3 regions of the Actinoallomurus vinaceus genome follow, and region 1 is predicted to be linked to each of the others. Evidence: riboswitches for the same ligand, from Rfam matches in the RefSeq annotation. Region 1 holds a riboswitch; each other region holds the start of a gene.
The links. A riboswitch is a leader RNA that binds a small molecule or an ion and turns the genes downstream of it on or off. The one in region 1 is predicted to bind cyclic di-AMP.
Positions count from the first base shown of each region.

Region 1 (5,496 bases):
CCGTCACCGAGTAGCCGTCGCGCTCACCGCCCGTACGCCACTGGGATCGGGGCTCAGGGGCGTACGGGCGGCGGCTCGGGAACGTGGTGCAGACGCGCCCAGGCCCGTCCCATCGCGATGCGCTCCGGCCCCGAGGGATGGGTGTTCCACAGCGCGTAGGCGAACGGGTTCGGCGACAGGTCGTCGAGGTCGCTCACGCTGAGGGACCGCTGCATCGCCGTGAACGTCGCCGGATCGCGCGTCAGGTCGAGGGAGTGCACGTCGGCCCGTGCCTCGATGCGGCGGCTCACGAGATTCTGCGCGGGCCCGGAGAGCTGGGTCAGCGCGGTCACCGTGGCGAGCAGCAGCGCGGTGGAGCGCGGGTCGGCCGCCGAGCGCACGCCGGCGCGGCGCAGCAGCCGCGGCGAGGTCATCACCAGGTAGAGGACGCAGGCTCCGGCCGCGACCCCGATCCCGCCGACGAGGGTCCCCGTCAGCACGTCGTTCCGCTTGGCGTGGCCGAGCTCGTGCGCGACGACGGCCTCGACCTCCTTCGGCGACTCCGACACGAGGAGGGTGTCGTAGACCACGATCCGCCGGGTCGATCCGAACCCGGAGACGTAGGCGTTCAGCGTGGTGGTGCGCTTGGACGCGTCGGCGACCAGCACGTCGCGGACCGGCACGCCGTCGGTGCGGGCCATCCGGAGCAGATCCGTCCGCAGCGGACCGGCGGGCATCGAGGTGAAGGAGTTGAACAGCGGCTCGACGACCACCGGGTAGGCGTACGAGACCGCGGTGACGAGCAGGAAGCCGCCCGCGGCCGCGGCCGCCCACCAGTGGCGGGGGAAGCGGTGGATCAGCAGGTGGAGACCCACGAGCGCCACGGTCCAGATGACGAGGCTCACCCCGAATCCCGTCAGCTGGTCGGTGAGCCAGGACCCCCAGTTCTGGGTCGACAGGTGATACCGCCGCAGCACGGACTCCGACCACGCCGTGAAGGGCAGCGCGATGAGCTGGGTCAGCGCGGACAGCACGACCGCGACGGCGACCACCCGCACGGTCCGCCGCCACAGTGGGACGCTCTCGCCCATCGCGGCGGACCGGCGCGATCCGGTGACCAGGCCGAGCAGCCGGGCGCCCCAGGATGTCAGGCCCAGGGCGAGGACGACGACCAGGCCGGCGACGAGCGAGGCGTACGCGGGGGGATCGAGCGCGGCGGTGAACGCCTCGCTGCGCGCGATCTGGTCCCGGGTGAAGTCGAGCGTCGGGTCGGCGGCGATCCGGCCGCCGGGCAGCGGATGCCAGGGCGTCACCATCGCGGCCACGGCGACCAGCAGCGCGCCGAGCACCGCGGCGGCGACGGCGGCGGCCTGCCGGGACCCCCTCGACGGCCGTCCGCGGCCGGGCTCGCGGTCGGACGCGGTGGCGGGTGGCGCCGTGCGCTCCGCGCCGCCCGGCGCCGTCACGTGAGCTCCTCGCGCGGGGCGGTGGGCCGCATGCCGTTCGGCGCTGTCACGTGAGCTCCTTGCGCAGGTAGGCCCGCCACTGCGCGGCGAACTCGCTGGAACCGATGCCGAGCACGGACCGCAGGGCGCGGTCCTCGATCCGCGGGTCCCCCGCGTCGCCCGGCTCCGACGCGGCGGTCCGGTACAACCGCACCAGCCGACCCTCACCATAGCGTTCCGCGATCATGCGGCAGGCCAGCCACGCCTCCTCGTACGCGGCGGACAGGCGCTCGCCCGAGCCGCTGAACGCGCTCCGGCCCGGAGGCGCGGCCGGCACGTCGCCGGAGGCCAGTTGTGCGGCGAGCTCGCGCGCCGCCGCCCGCGTCGAGACACCCGCCTTCTTGTAGCCGACGTAGTCGGCGAGTCCTTCGATCAGCCACATGGGAGTGCGGCTGTCGCGGGCGCCGCCCATCGCCACGTGCACGAGCTCGTGGGTGAGCACGACGTGCCGCCCCAGTCCGTTCAGACGGTCGAACGCCGTGGGGGTGATGATGACGCGGTCCGCGCCGTGCTCCGGGTCGCCCGCCGCGCCGCTGACGGTGGCGAGCGCGGCGATGTCGCCGAGGTTCCGGACGTCGCCGACGAGCTCTTCGGCCTCCTGCTCCGTCGCCGGCGCGAGGGCGACGACCTCGCGTGACCAGCGGTCGCCGACGACGTCGGAGACCAGGCCGACGCCGGTGTCCAGCCGGCGGGCGATGTCGCGCAGCTCGGCCGTCCGCGTCTCCGACGCGTCGGCGGTGCCGGTGCCGTCCCCGACCGCGGCGCCGTCCTCGCCGATGACGAGGCTGCGCCGGCCGTGGATCACGGTGAGGCCGCCGCCGTCCCAGATCTGCGGGTCGTCGCGCAGGCCGTGCGTGGACCCGTCGCCGGACACGAACCAGCCCGCGTCCTTGCGCCGGCCGAAGGTGAGGTACTGGGTGTAGGCGACGTCGGCCGCGTCGAAACCGCGCAGCCGGTAGGTGAGCGTCAGCCGGGCCGTCCAGCCGTCGTCGGCGGCGGCCGCGGCGCGGGTGTCCGCGAGCGACTCACGCCAGGTCGCCAGGGGGATCTTCGTCAGGTTGTCGAACAACGTCTCCTGCCCGGCGCGGAACGCCTGGGCCGACGGATCGACGGTGGCGAGGAAGGCCGCGCGGTCATGGGCGAGGACCGCGCGGGAGCGGCGCTGCAGGATGGCCGTCACCGTGGCCGTGCTGGGCACGGGCGCCGCCGTGGCGCTGCGCAGCGACGCGGCCGTACGGCCGGCCCCGTGGTGCAGCGCGACGTAGCCGACCGCGGTGACCAGGTGCAACACGATCGCGACCCCGGCCAGCGCGGCGACCCGTGACTGCCCGGAGCCTGCCGACGACATGCGCGTGATGGTAGCGGGCGAAGCTGAGAAAGCCGGGGCCGCCCACATGGGCGACCCCGGCGGATCGAACCGGTTGGGCCGGCTCAGTACGGACGCGCCGCGCCGTAGAACTCACTGCGGTAGTAGCTGTTGTTGTCGATCCGGACCTGCTTGATCTGCGTGCCGGTGTGCGACGCGTGGATCATCCAGACCTTGTGGCCCTTCACCTTGGAGATGATCCCGGTGTGGTTGTTGCCGTTGAAGTACACCAGGTCACCGACCGCGAGGTTCTGCCACCGCACGTGCCGCTTGATGTGCCGGTGCTGCTGGCCCGCGGTGCGCGGCAGGCGGATGCCCGCCTTGCGGTAGGAGAACTGCACCAGACCGGAGCAGTCGAAGGTCCTGGGGCCGGCGCCCCCGTAGCGGTACCACTTGCCGATCTGCTTACGCGCGACGGAGACCGCCTTCAGACCGACCTTGTGACGCTCGCTCCAGGACTTGTGCTTCTTCTGCGCCTTGACGACGGCCGCTTGGGGGGTCGCGGCGTGGGCCGCGGGGACCGTCAGGGCGACGGGTGCGAGGACCGCACCCGCGGCCACCATGCCTCCGGCGAGGCGAAGGCGCAGGGACGAAGCGGTCGAGGGGTTGCGAGACAGGGGTCTCTCCTTCCACTACGCCTACCGGGTTAGCTGTCGGGTTCGGACGTGGAAGCCGCCCTACGGCATGCCTGCGGGAGAACAGGCGCCCCGATTCACCCCCGTGAAAGCCGCGCTCACGCGCGGTTGGGTCCCCGGTTCCGCGTGCCCGCGGATTAGGCGTTAACGGCCACCCGTGGCCCCCGTTGGACCACGTCAGTGATGACCGTTTTCTCTGCATTTCTGACAAACCGGAACCGGCCCGCCATCAGGGCGCTGTCCCATAGCGCCGCCGTCGGCGGAGACCCTTCCGGTAGAGCGGCGCATGGCGTGCGCCGATGACACCCCGCACCGTGGCCCGGTGCGGAAGATCGAGATGACGTGACAGGCGGGCCGGATGCTCTCCGTGCCTCGGTCGAACCGGCCGGGAGTCTCTGCCCGGCCCGCCCACGTCGCTGTTAAGTTGTCGGCGGTCCTCAGAGCAGGCGGCCGCCGCCCACCCAGGTGGAGGAGTACCAGGCGTCGCTCAGGTTGGAGATCTTGACGACGTCGCCGGTGTGCGGGGCGTGGAGGAACTTGCCGTTGCCGACGTAGATCCCCATGTGCCCGAGGTCGTGGAAGAAGACCAGGTCGCCGGGCTGCAGGTCGGCCTTGGACACCCGCTTGCTGGCGTCGTACTGGTCCGGCACCCAGTGGTTGAGCTTGATGCCGACCTTGGCGAACGCCACCATCGTGATCCCGGAGCAGTCCCAGACGTTCGGGCCCGCGCCGCCGAAGACGTACGACTTGCCGAGCTGGGCGCAGGCGAACTTCAGGACGATCTCCGCCTTGCCCGTGGCCAGGATCGAGCAGTTCTCCTTCGAACTGCCCGGGTCGATGTTGCCGCCGAGCTTGTGGATCAGCTTCAGCTGCTTGCTGAGGGCCGCGTTGGCCTGCTTGCGCTGCTGCTCGAGCTGGGCCTTCTTCGCCTTGAGCTGCTCGGCCGCCTGCACGCGCAGCGCCTGCTCGCGCTCCAGCCGCTGAGCCGAGGCGAGGTACTGCTGGAACTCGGCGGTGCGGTTGTGCGCGATCTGCGTGAACGCCGACATCTGCGAGAGCACGGCGTCCGGGTCCTTCGAGCCGACCAGGGCGGGGATCGAGCCGTTGTCCCCGGTCTTGTAGGCGTCGGCGGCCAGCTGGGCGACCCGCAGCCGGAGCGCCTGGAACGTCTGGCGCTCGGCCTGCACCGACTTGGCCAGGGCGTTGACCCGGCCCTGGGCGGCCTTGTAGTCGGCCTTCGTCTTCTGGTACTGGTTGCCGAGCTGGTCGACCTGGTCGTTGAGCTTCGCGAGCGACTTCTTCGCCGCGCTCAGCGAGTTGCCCGGGTCGGCGTGCGCCGGAACGGCGGGCAGGGACAGCCCCGCGACGGCGATGAGCCCGGCCGTCGTGACGGACCAGCGACCGGTCCTGGACATGATCGTACGCTCCTTGGCCATGATGATCGTGTTCCTAGAGCGCGCCCGCACCGACGTAGTGCGAGCTGTACCAGGGGTTGCTCAGGCTGTCGATCTTCACGAACGACCCGGTGTGCGGCGAGTGGATGAACTTGCCGCCGCCGACGTAGATGCCGACGTGCCCCAGGTTGTCGAAGAACACCAGGTCGCCGGGCGACAGGTTGGCCCGCGAGACCCGGCTGGTCGCGTTGTACTGGTCGGGGACGACGCGGGGGATGCTCACCCCGGCGGCCGCGTAGGCCTTCATCGTGAGGCCCGAGCAGTCGTAGCGCGGGCCGGTGCCGCCGTAGAGGTACGGGATGCCGCACTTGCTGTAGGCCCACACGAGCACGGTGCGCGCCTTGCCGGTCGCCGACCCGCTGTAGCTGCCGCAGCTGCTCGACACGGGGCCGCCGTCGTCACCGCCGCCGGTGTCGGCCGCAGGACCCAGCTTCTTGATCAGCGCCTTCTGCTGCTCGATCGACTTCTCGATCTTCTTCTTCTCGGCGAGGGCCGCGTTCTTCTTCTGCGCCAGGTCGGTGGCGGCCTGCTTGGCCTGCGCCTCCTGCCGCTGCAGC
Region 1 is NZ_BAABHK010000003.1:828,694-834,189, forward strand. It holds gene ABEA24_RS14900 (acetate uptake transporter) at 1-14, shown strand, start outside; gene ABEA24_RS14905 (M48 family metallopeptidase) at 54-1,445, opposite strand; gene ABEA24_RS14910 (basic secretory protein-like protein) at 1,492-2,832, opposite strand; gene ABEA24_RS14915 (C40 family peptidase) at 2,916-3,413, opposite strand; cyclic di-AMP (ydaO/yuaA leader) riboswitch at 3,471-3,639, opposite strand; gene ABEA24_RS14920 (C40 family peptidase) at 3,923-4,900, opposite strand; gene ABEA24_RS14925 (C40 family peptidase) at 4,935-5,496, opposite strand, start outside.

Region 2 (5,496 bases), on a different contig from region 1:
GAAGTCGAAGGTGTAGACCCCGAACCTCCCGAGATCCAGGCCGTCGACGCCGCCCATCGCACTCTCCTTCGTTCACGCCACCGATCAGAACGCATCGAACTATCGCAGAATTACGATATGAGGCGCAAATCGCACTCCACCGCCCACCGAGTGTGAGATCCGTGACGCGCTGTCCCGGCTCGGTTGAGCTGACGCGGTCTCCGTTGGTCTGGCGTGTTCGGCCGTTGTCTCAATAGACCTGACACAAGGTCGATCGCGTCGGTTGGAACCTGGTCACGATGGTCGGCGCCGGGTGGCTCTGTCGGCTCGCGACTGAATCTTCAAAGAGACATCTTTGTTTGCTAAATTCGGGGCATGCCCGTTCCGTGCCTCCACGCTCTGCCGGTGTCCGCTGCGAGGTCGCGGTAATGCCGATGGATCCGTTGCGGCCGGGTGACCCGGCCAGGGTCGGTGACCATGTGCTGTCGGCGCGGCTGGGTGCGGGTGGAATGGGAGAGGTGTTCTTCGGTCGCTCTCCCGGTGGCCGGCCGGTCGCGGTCAAGCTGGTCCATCCGGTGTACGCCGCCGACGGCGAGTTCCGGCGCCGCTTCAAGCGGGAGGTGGAGGCGGCCCGCACCGTCGGCGGTTTCCACACCGCGCCGGTGGTGGACGCCGACCCGGACGCGGACCGGCCGTGGATGGTCACCGCGTATGTGGCAGGCCCCTCCCTCGCCGAGGCGCTCGCCGAACACGGCCCGCTCCCGGCGGTGACGCTCCGCACCCTGGGCGCGGGGCTGGCGGACGCGTTGAAGGCCATCCACAAGGAGGGACTGATCCACCGGGACCTGAAACCGTCCAATATCCTGCTCGCCGCCGACGGGCCCCGGGTCATCGACTTCGGGATCGCCCGCGCCGTCGACGCCTCCGGAGCCACCGCCCGCGTCGGCACGCCCGGGTTCATGTCCCCGGAACTGCTGACCGGTCAGCCGCTCACGCCGGCCTGCGACGTGTTCGCTCTCGGCCTGGTGCTGGCCCACGCGGCCGGGGTGCGGCCGTTCGGCGAGGGGCCGGTCGAGGCGCTCAACTACCGGATCGTCCACCAGGACCCCGATCTGACCGGCCTCGACGGCGGCCTGGCCGACGTGGTGCACGCATGCCTGGCCAAAGACCCGGCCGGCCGTCCGACACCCGCCGCCCTCATCGGCCTGTTGTCGGATGGGGGCGAACCTGGCCCGTGGCTTCCCGGCGACCTCCAGACCATGGTCGCCACACGTCTGGCACCCGCGAGCGAACCACCCACCGGCGGCCCGCGCACCCCATCTCACACCCCGTTCGACGGCGGCGCGAAGAGCGTGAAGCAGGCGTACCGCTGCGCCGAGTGCGGCTGGCAGACGTCCAAGTGGGTCGGGCGCTGCGGGGCGTGCCAGGCGTGGGGCACAGTTGACGTGGCGGGCGCGGCCAAGCCCGCACGGGTCGTGACGCCCGGCGTCGTCTACCAGACGACTCTGCGGAACGACGCTGGCAGCTTCTTTTCGGGGCTCGGCGGCGTAGTCCTGTGCTGCTTCGGATGGTATGGGGGTGTCATTCGTTCTCCCCGCCCAGTCTGGTTTCTGATAGTAGTCGGCGCAATTTTTGGGCTGTTGGGGGTCTTCCTCATGTATGAGGCATTGCGGGGGAGCGCACGCAGACTGGTGATCACCGCGTCCGGCTTGGACGTCACCGTCGGCGAAGAACGCCACGCCTACGAGTGGGACGACGTGGCCAAGGTGACCATCATGAGACACGAGGATGGCGAAGCCTATATCTACGTCTACCCGAACCCGCATTGGAGCCCGCCTAAGAACGCCGAAGAAGGTCCAGGAAATGGCTGGGTCCCTGTGGGCCGCATTGACGAGTTCGGCACCCCCCCGAAAATCGTTGAGAAGGCGATCGCCCACTACGCCGGACCGGTCTGGGAACCTCCACCTGACTCCCTGTTGGAAGCCGACTCGGCCGACGTTTGGCGCCCGGACACCTCCAGGTCGTGATCACCGAGTCCGGTGATCACCGGCATCGCTCGCCGTGACGCGGCCGAACACCCCGTGGACGAGGCCGACCCGCATGGATCGCGTCCCCGAAGGGACGCTCGGCCGGGCCGATCGCGCCGACGCCGGACGTCAGAGGGTCCGGCGTCGGCGCGGGGAGGCCGCGGTCGTCAGCCGTACTGGGGATAGCCGTAGCCGACGACCTGGTCGGTGCTGCGGGTACGGATCCGCACGGCGTCGTCGGTGTTGCCCTCGACGGTCTGGATGGTGCCGTTGTGGTTGTCCTTGACGACCAGGCCGACGTGGTCGATGTCGTCGATGCCGTGGCCGCCGTTCCAGGCGAAGAACACGACCGCGCCGGGTTTGGGAGCGCTTCCCCAGCGATGCTGCTGCTGGAACCACCGGGCGTGCTCCGGGGTGAAGGCGTCGCCGCCGATTCCCTTGACGCCCACCTGCGCGCCCACCCAGGTGACGAACATGTCGCACCAACTCGCGTTGGCGTAGTCGCCGATCGACCCGCCGTCCCGCTGGACGCCCCTCTTGGCGAACGGCGAGGACATGAACCACTGGTTGAACTTGGTGCCGCCGGCGGCGGTCTCCGTCGTGCCGACCTGGGAGAGGGCCAGCTTCAGCGCGTCGGCGGCGGTCGGCACCTTCTGCGGACGATTCTCCTTCGGTTTCTTAATGGGCCTGGCGTCCAGTCCCCGGCCGGGAATGGGCCACTGCTTGGCCTGGCTCGCCGGGGGGAACGGGATCGCGGCCGAGGCGCCCACGGCATGGTGGGGAAGAGCAACGGTGGGTGACGCCTCGGCCGGCCCGGCCGCGGTCAAAATGATCGCGGCCGCACCGCCTGTTGCGATGCCGGCGAAGGCAGGAATGAGACGGACCGCGGACGGCGTCTTCTCGGGTCGGGGGACACAGGGCACCGGGGGAACTCCTTGGCTTCCATTCCGCTTACCGGGTTAGCTGACGGGTTCGGGCGGGAAGCTGCCCTACGGCACGAGGGGACGTGCCGATTCACCCCGGGACTTCTGTGGGTCCCCGGTTCCGCGGGGGGCGCGGATTCAGCGGGCCGCCCGTACGACGGACGGCGTCAAAAGAGGATGGGGGAATGGCCGCCATTGTGATGGCGGCGCGCGGTTTGGAGATGAACCGGCTCGGTCGAGCGCGCCCCGGGCACGCGTCTTCGCAAACGCGCTATCGCCTGGGACGACGGATTGGCCATCGCCGGCGGATATGCGGGCGACGCATACGAGGCGCCGCGAGAGTTATAGGAACATAGCAGGACAAAACACGCGCATAACACTAGGCAATTATGTGATCTGGGTCACTTAATCGCCGAGACTGGCGCTACGAAGCCTCGCAGAACACAACTGGTGTGCATCTTGCGACTATTTCGCCTAATGAGATTAGAAAGGCCATTTGTCGCTGAATGATGCTGATGTGACGGGAGAGGCCAGTGTTCTCCCGCGATCAGTCGCCGACCTCCACCGCGAGCCGGGTCAGCTGGACGCGGGAGGCCACCTCGAGCTTGCGGAAGATGTGGCGCAGGTGGAAGGCGACGGTGTGCGCGCTCATGAACAGCTGATCGGCGACCTCGCGGTTGGTGAGGCCCTGGGCGACGAGCTCGGCGACACGGCGTTCGGTGTCGGTGAGGCTGGCCCAGCCGGAGACGGGCCGGTCGGCCCGGCTCCAGTGCCGGCGCCGGATGCCCAGCCGCCTGAGCCGGCGGCGGACCCGAGCGGCGTCGCGCACCGCTCCGAGGGCCGAATAGCCCGCCAGCGCGGCGTCCAGGCCGCCGATGGCCTCCCGGCGTGTCCCGGGGCCGTCCGCCGCGAGCAGGCCTCCCAGATCCTCCGCCGCCGAGGCGCGCGCCCACGGGTCGGCGTATCGTTCGGCGGCGCGCCGCAGGGCGGCCCGATCACGGTCGAGCAGGCCGCGCGCGTGCGTCGCGGTGACACCGACGTCGGCGAAGACAGGGTGGTCCGCGGCCAGCCGGTCCATCGCCGCGACCACCCGCTCAGCGTGGGCCCGGTCGCCGAGGGCGAGCGCCGTCCGTACGAGCCACGGCGCCGCGGTCGGCTCGCCGACCAGGGTCCAGCAGTTCGCCGCGGCCTCGTCACAGAGCCGTACGACGGCCTCCTCCGCCGCTGCCGGCCCGTCGCGGGCGACGGCAAGCTGTGCCCGCACGAGATGGAACCCGGCCTCCGCGTGCGGCGATCCGTACTGGGACAGCGCGGGCCGCTCCGCCTCGGCGTACCGCCACGCCGCGGTCAGATCGCCGGCCCGTAGCGTCGCCGCGACCAGCACCGCCAGCGCGGACGACGTCAGCAGGTGCGGTCCCAGGTCGCGCGTGCTCGCCAGGGCGGCCTCGGCCTCGGCGACGGCCTCGTGGAACCGGCCCCCGGCCAGGTCGAGACGGGCGCGGATGACGCCGGGCGCCGCCGCCCAGGCCAGGTTCCCGGTCGTTTCGGCGTCCTCCGCGGCGCTCCCCATCACCGCGCGGGCCTCGTCCAGCCGGCGGACGTCGGTCAGCAGCATCGCCAGGATCATCCGGGGGTGACGGCCGCGCGCCTCCGCGGACCTCGCCCGCCGTACGGCCTCCCGGGCGAGGCGCAGTCCGTCGGTCAGCCGCCCCGCCTCCCAGTCGGACAGGGCCAGCCGGATCAGAGCCCCGGTGATCAGCAGGTCGCCGTGCCCGGCCGTGGCGGACACGATCCGATCCGCGTGGGCGCGCACACCCGCGTCGTCGCCCACCCCGGCCAGCGCGTCGAGCAGGGCCAGTTCGGCTTCGTCCCGGAGGTCGCGGGGCACGCCCTGATGGGCGAGGACGGCGGTCGCCTCGGCCGCGGCCTCGGCCGCCCGCCCCCGGAGCTGCAGGAGCCCGGCGCGCAGACAGTGCAGCCGGAGGTACGAGGCGTGCGACAACGGCCGGGTGAGCAGCGAATCCGCGAGTTCGGCGGCCTCTTCGAGGCGGCCCACCGCCGTGAGGACGTGAATCGCCGTCAGCGTCCGGGCGGGCCAGGCCGGCTCCCGGGGGCCGGTCAGCCGGAGGGCATGCGTGGCCAGGTCCGCGGCCGCTCGCGGAGAGGCGGGGATCACCTCGGCGATCGCCCGGTCGAGTACGGCCAGCGCCCGGGCGTCGCCCGCCCGGATGCCCCGGATGAGGTGGGAGGCGGCGGGGAGCACGGCCGTCCTGCCCCGCCCGAGCAGGAGGTCCCCGATCTGCCGGTGCAGCGCCCGCCGGACCGGCGCGGGCACGGTCGCGGCGGTGATCCGCCAGACCAGGTCGTTCCGGAAGGCGAGCTCGTCCGGTCCGGCGACCAGGAGCCCTCGGGAGAACGCCTCGTCGATCCAGGGCAGGAGGGCGGCCGGTGTGGTCCCGAGCAGCTCGGCCGCGTCCTCCGGAGCGAACGACCGTCCGATGATCGCGGCGACGCTCAGCAGATGACGTGTCGCCGGGCCGACGGCGTCGAGACGGCGCCTGACGTCG
Region 2 is NZ_BAABHK010000018.1:107,931-113,426, reverse strand. It holds gene ABEA24_RS43565 (TIGR03620 family F420-dependent LLM class oxidoreductase) at 1-57, opposite strand, end outside; gene ABEA24_RS43560 (serine/threonine-protein kinase) at 279-2,006, shown strand; gene ABEA24_RS43555 (CHAP domain-containing protein) at 2,174-2,929, opposite strand; cyclic di-AMP (ydaO/yuaA leader) riboswitch at 2,941-3,083, opposite strand; gene ABEA24_RS43550 (LuxR C-terminal-related transcriptional regulator) at 3,477-5,496, opposite strand, start outside.
Region 2: it holds a riboswitch for cyclic di-AMP, as region 1 does, so the genes downstream of both, ABEA24_RS43555 (CHAP domain-containing protein) here and ABEA24_RS14915 (C40 family peptidase) in region 1, are expected to answer to the same signal.

Region 3 (5,496 bases), on a different contig from region 1:
TTCGATAGGTCAGAAACTGCTCGAGGTCGCCAAAGGCCAGCTCGGCTACCACGAGAAAGCCAGCGGTTACACGAAATTCGGCGACTGGTACGGCAAGCATGTCGACAAGGACTCCTCCTACACGGACGCTCCTTGGTGCGACATGTTCCTCGCGTGGGCGGCCAACAAGGCCGGCGTCGAGGACTGGACCGGGCAGTTCGCCTCCACTCCCGACCACGCCAACTGGTTCAAGAAGCACGACGCCTGGGGCCACAAGGCCGAGCCCGGCGCGATCGTCTTCTTCTCCTGGTCGGGCGGCAAGAGCATCGGCGACATCGAGCACGTCGGCATCGTCGAGCGGGTCGACGGCCACACGCTGCACACGATCGAGGCCAACCACAACAACGCGCTGCTGCGCGCCACCCGGGACATCAGCCAGGTCGTCGGCTTCGGCTACCCCTCCAAGGTGAAGGTGAAGTCGGCCCCCGCGCAGACCGCCCAGCAGACGGCGCAGAACGAGAAGTACGCTCCCAAGCACGCCGCTCCGACGCCCGCCGTCAAGGAGATCGGCCAGGATCCCGTGGCGAAGGTCGACACGCACACGATCGCGTCGCACGACCCGGCGCCCGCGCCGACCTCCCTGCCGGACCAGCAGGCCGCCCTCACCGGGCTGCTCGCCGTCGTCCTGTTCGGCACGGTGGCCCTGGCCGTCGGCAAGTCGAAGGTCAAGGTGCCCGTCTCGGCGCCGAACGTCCGGGTCCGCAAGCGCGGCAAGCACCACCGCACGCCGGTCGAGCTGCCCGCCGAGGTCAGCGTGGCCGACCTGGATGCCGCCGACGCCGGCACCATGGTCATGCCCGTCCTGTCCGCCGAGGCCGCCGCCAAGGCCGAGGACAAGGAGTTCTGGGGCAAGATCTCCGAGCTGGAGGAGGACGTCGAGCTGGCGTTCTGGAACACCCTGCACGCTGCGGTGGCCCAGAACAGCTCCGAGGCCGAGTCCGAGTCCGTCCTCTCCTGAGCGAGCGCGTCCGAACGTCACGCCGGTCCCCGTTTCCTCCCGATCCGGAGGGGGCGGGGACCGTGTGCGTGTAGGCGCAAAGGACCAGCCCCCACATCACCCGGAGTGACCATCCTCCGATCCCCCGGGCCATCTCCGCATGTTCTCGTTGGCGGCCTCGTCACTATCCGTTAATCTCCAGCGAGTCGTCACCGGCCGAGAGACGGCCGGACCGCCGAATCGCCCGTCGCGTCAGCCGGCGCGCCGGGGAACCGGGGACCCACTCGCGAAGCCATGGGGCACCTCCCTGCCTTCGCATCCGGGGTGAATCCGCGCCCGTCGCCGACGGTGCGCGGTAGGGCTTCTCTTCCGTCCGAACCCGTCAGCTAACCCGGTAGGCGGCCTGAGGAGAGGAGCACTGGATGGCGTCATCGCACCCTGCGGGCAGCCGCGATCCCCATCATCCCGGGAAGGGCACGGCTCGCCGCACGGCCACCGTGACCTTCACACACGACCCTCACCACCCGCCGAAGGCCACGGCACACCGTACGGCCGCCATAGCCCTCACACAGGGCGCCCACCACCCGCCGAAGGCCACCGCCCGCCGTACGGCCGCCGTGGCCTTGGCGCTCGTCGTCGCCGGGCTCGCATCGCCCGCGCTGGCGGACACCGCCCGGCCCGGTCCCGGGATCGACGCGCTCCGGCAGCGCGCCGACCAGCTGAACAACCAGCTGGAGCAGCTCACCGAGCAGTACAACGGCCTCAAGGTACGCCTGGAGCAGGCCCAGCGGGCGGCCGTCGTCGCCGGCCAGACCTCGGCCCGGGCGGCGCAGGCGCTCAAGGCCATCCAGCGCAAGGTCGGCCGGTTCGTGGCGACGCGTTACATGAGCGGCGGCAACGACGACTCCCCCAGCCTCCTCGCCGCCTCCGACCCGCGCGCCGTCCTCGACCGGGCCGCGACCCTGCACTACTTCACGCAGCAGGACGACACCGAGATCCGGCAGCTCACCCAGGCCATCCAGAACGCCCAGTGGACCTGCCAGGACGCCCGGGAGCGCGCCGCGGAGGCGGCCCGGCTCAGGGGCCGGCTCGCCAGGCAGCGGACGGTCATCCGGCACGACCTGGAGAAGGTCCGCAGGCCGCTGCTGCGCGACGCCGTCGAGCGCGCCGGCAAGGGCGAGACGGTGCCTCCCATCCCCGGCGGACCCGGCAAGGCCGTCGGTGCCGTACGGGCCGCGCTGTCGCAGCTCGGCGTGCCGTACGTGTGGGGTGGCGCGGCGGCCGGCCGGGGGTTCGACTGCTCGGGCCTGACCATGTGGGCCTACAAGCAGGTCGGCGTCAATCTGCCGCACTACGGCGGCGACCAGTGGAACGCCGGCGTGCACGTCTCCCGGGACCAGCTCGAACCCGGCGACCTGGTGTTCTTCTACACCGACATCCACCACATGGGGATGTACATCGGCGACGGGAAGTTCGTCCACGCGCCGCACACCGGCGACCACGTCCGCGTCGCCGACCTGTCGACCCGCCCGTTCGCCGGCGCCGTACGCGTCGTGTGACGGCCGCCGGACCCCGGACGGGTCGTTCGGATCACTCCCCGAAGCGGGACGTCCCGGCGGCCGTACAGACCAGGGCAGGGACGTCCCCGGCGATCACTTCCCGACGCGGGACGTCTCGGCGGCCCGTACGGACGCAGGGGCGTCCCCGGCGGTCACTTCCCGATGCGGTACATCTCGGCGACCATGAAGGCCAGGTCGAGCGCCTGGCCGCGGTTGAGCCGGGGGTCGCAGGCGGTCTCGTACCGCTGGTGCAGGTCGTCCTCGACGATGTCGTGGCCGCCACCGACGCACTCGGTGACGTCGTCGCCGGTGAACTCGATGTGCACGCCGCCCGGGTGGGTGCCGAGCGCCCGGTGCACCTCGAAGAAGCCGGCGACCTCGTCCACCACGTCGTCGAACCGGCGGGTCTTGTACCCGCTCTCCGCCTCGAAGGTGTTGCCGTGCATCGGGTCGCAGATCCAGGCGACCTGGGCGCCGCTCGCGGTGACCTTCTCCACCAGGGTGGGGAGGTTGTCGCGGATCCGCCCGGCGCCCATGCGGGTGACGAACGTGAGCCGTCCGGGCTCCCGGTCGGGATCGAGCCGGTCGATGAGCGCGAGGGCGTCCTCGGCGGTCGTGGTCGGCCCGAGCTTCACGCCGATCGGGTTGCGGATGCGCCGCATGAAGTCCACGTGCGCGCCGTCGAGCTGCCGGGTGCGCTCGCCGATCCACAGGAAGTGCGCGGAGACGTCGTACGGCAGGCCGGACCGCGAGTCGATGCGGGTCAGGGCGCGTTCGTAGTCCAGCAGGAGCGCTTCGTGGCTGGAGTAGACCTCGACCCGGTGGAACTCCTCCGGGTCCGCTCCGCAGGCGTGCATGAACGCCAGGGCACGGTCGATCTCCCCGGCCAGCCGTTCGTACCGCTGGCCGGCGGGGCTCTCCGCGACGAAGTCGTGGTTCCAGGCGTGGACCTGGCGCAGGTCGGCGTAGCCGCCCTGGGTGAAGGCGCGGGTGAGGTTCAGCGTCACGGCCGCGGCGTGGTAGGCGCGCAGCAGGCGCTCGGGGTCCGGCACCCGGGCCTCGGGGGTGAAGTCGAACCCGTTGACCATGTCGCCCCGGTAGGCGGGCAGCTCGACGCCGTCGCGGACCTCGAGCGGCTTGGAACGCGGCTTGGCGAACTGGCCCGCCATCCGGCCGATCTTGACGACCGGGACGCTCCCGGCGTAGGTCAGCACGACGGCCATCTGCAGCAGGGTCTTCAGCTTGTTGCGCACGTCGTCGGCGGTCGCGCCGGAGAACGTCTCGGCGCAGTCGCCGCCCTGCAGCACGAACGCCTCACCGCGCGCCACGGCGGCCAGGTGCGCCTTGAGCTGGTCGCACTCGCCCGCGAACACCAGCGGCGGGAGCTTGGACAGCTGGCCCGCGACGTCGCGGAGCCGGGCGGGGTCGGGCCAGTCGGGCTGCTGCGCGGCCGGAAGATCGCGCCATGAATCGAGGAGGTCCACGAGACCCAAGGGTATCGAGCGGCCGACAAGCCCGGGTCATACAACCTGCGTATTCCCCCCTGCTTCGTCCATCTCTCTCCCACTACGGTGATCCAGGGTGAACGCGGGCACCGCGTCGGTCGCCGTGAAACTCTGCGATGATGGGCCGATCCCGCAGATCGCCGACGACGCATGAGGTTCTGACAATGAGCACGAACAGCCGCGCCTATGACATCTGGCTCCGCAAGCCGGAGGAGGCCCAGCAGCTCCTCGAGCAGAAGCGGGCGGATCTCGACGGTGACGGTCTGTCCCTGCTGTCCTGGCTGGTCCTCACCAACGAGCGTGACGACAGGAAGGCCGAGCAGATCGCCCAGCAGGCCATCGCGGCCGGCGGTGACACGCGGTTCGCGACGGCGGCGCTGGCCGAGGTCTTCAAGTGGCGTGGCGACTACGGCCGGGCGTCCCAGATCATCCGGCAGGCGCGCGAGAAGTACCCCACGATCCCCTGGTACGCCCTGACGCTGGCCGACGTCCTCAAGGACGGCGGATGGATGGACGACGCCGAGACGATCCTCGAGTCGGTCGTCAACGACTCCCAGCTGCGGCGGCACGCGCTCAAGCGCCTGTCGAAGTGGGCGGTGGACCGCGGTGACAAGCCGCGCGCCCTGAAGTACCAGACGGAGCTGATCGCGCTCGCCCCCGACTACCTGGTGTACGCCTCGGACTACACCCTTCTCGCCTCGCTCCGGATGGAGGCCGGCGACCCGGCGGGGGCCCGCGACATCCTGCAGCGCGGCGCGTCGATCTACCCGCGCAACCAGCAGATCCGGCAGATGCTGCACCAGCACTTCGGCGAGACGCCGCCGGAGAAGGCGCCGAACATCCCGCCGGTCGACGAGCGCGCGGTCGGCGCCCGCCGCATTCCGATCAAGACCAAGATGATCACGCTGCGCACCGGCATCCTCCCGATCATTCAGGAGGCGACGCAGGGCATGCTGCAGCCGGACGACATCCTCGCGCTGTCGGAGAGCCCCGCGTCGGCCGGCCAGGGTCGCATGATCCCGCTGGAGATGATCACGCCGGAGGGCATGGCCAAGCAGCTGAGCAAGTTCGTCGGCAAGATCGGCCCGCTGCACAGCCCGGCCGGAATGCAGGGCGCGATCCTCGAGGCGGGCCGTACGAAGGTCCTCCTCGGCGCCGCCGCGGGCGCGGCCGGCAAGCTGGTGGGCAAGCGCGGCTGGTTCTACCGTGTCGCGGGGCCCGGCGCGGCCATGATCGACGACGTGGCGGCGGCGCTCCCGCCGCACGACCACCACCTGCTGTTCGGCCCGGGCCGCCCCGACAAGCTGTCGGAGGACCTGTCCGCGGCGCTCGGCTGCCACGTCTGCGTCGTCGACGCCAACCACCTCACCGGCGCGTGGGTCGTCGGGGCGTCCAAGGGCGTCGACCGCAAGTGGGTCGAGAACGTCCTGTCCGACAACCCGGCCGGCAACGAGGA
Region 3 is NZ_BAABHK010000005.1:26,675-32,170, reverse strand. It holds gene ABEA24_RS18890 (CHAP domain-containing protein) at 1-997, shown strand, start outside; cyclic di-AMP (ydaO/yuaA leader) riboswitch at 1,200-1,394, shown strand; gene ABEA24_RS18885 (C40 family peptidase) at 1,399-2,535, shown strand; gene ABEA24_RS18880 (class II 3-deoxy-7-phosphoheptulonate synthase) at 2,688-4,019, opposite strand; gene ABEA24_RS18875 (tetratricopeptide repeat protein) at 4,205-5,496, shown strand, end outside.
Region 3: it holds a riboswitch for cyclic di-AMP, as region 1 does, so the genes downstream of both, ABEA24_RS18885 (C40 family peptidase) here and ABEA24_RS14915 (C40 family peptidase) in region 1, are expected to answer to the same signal.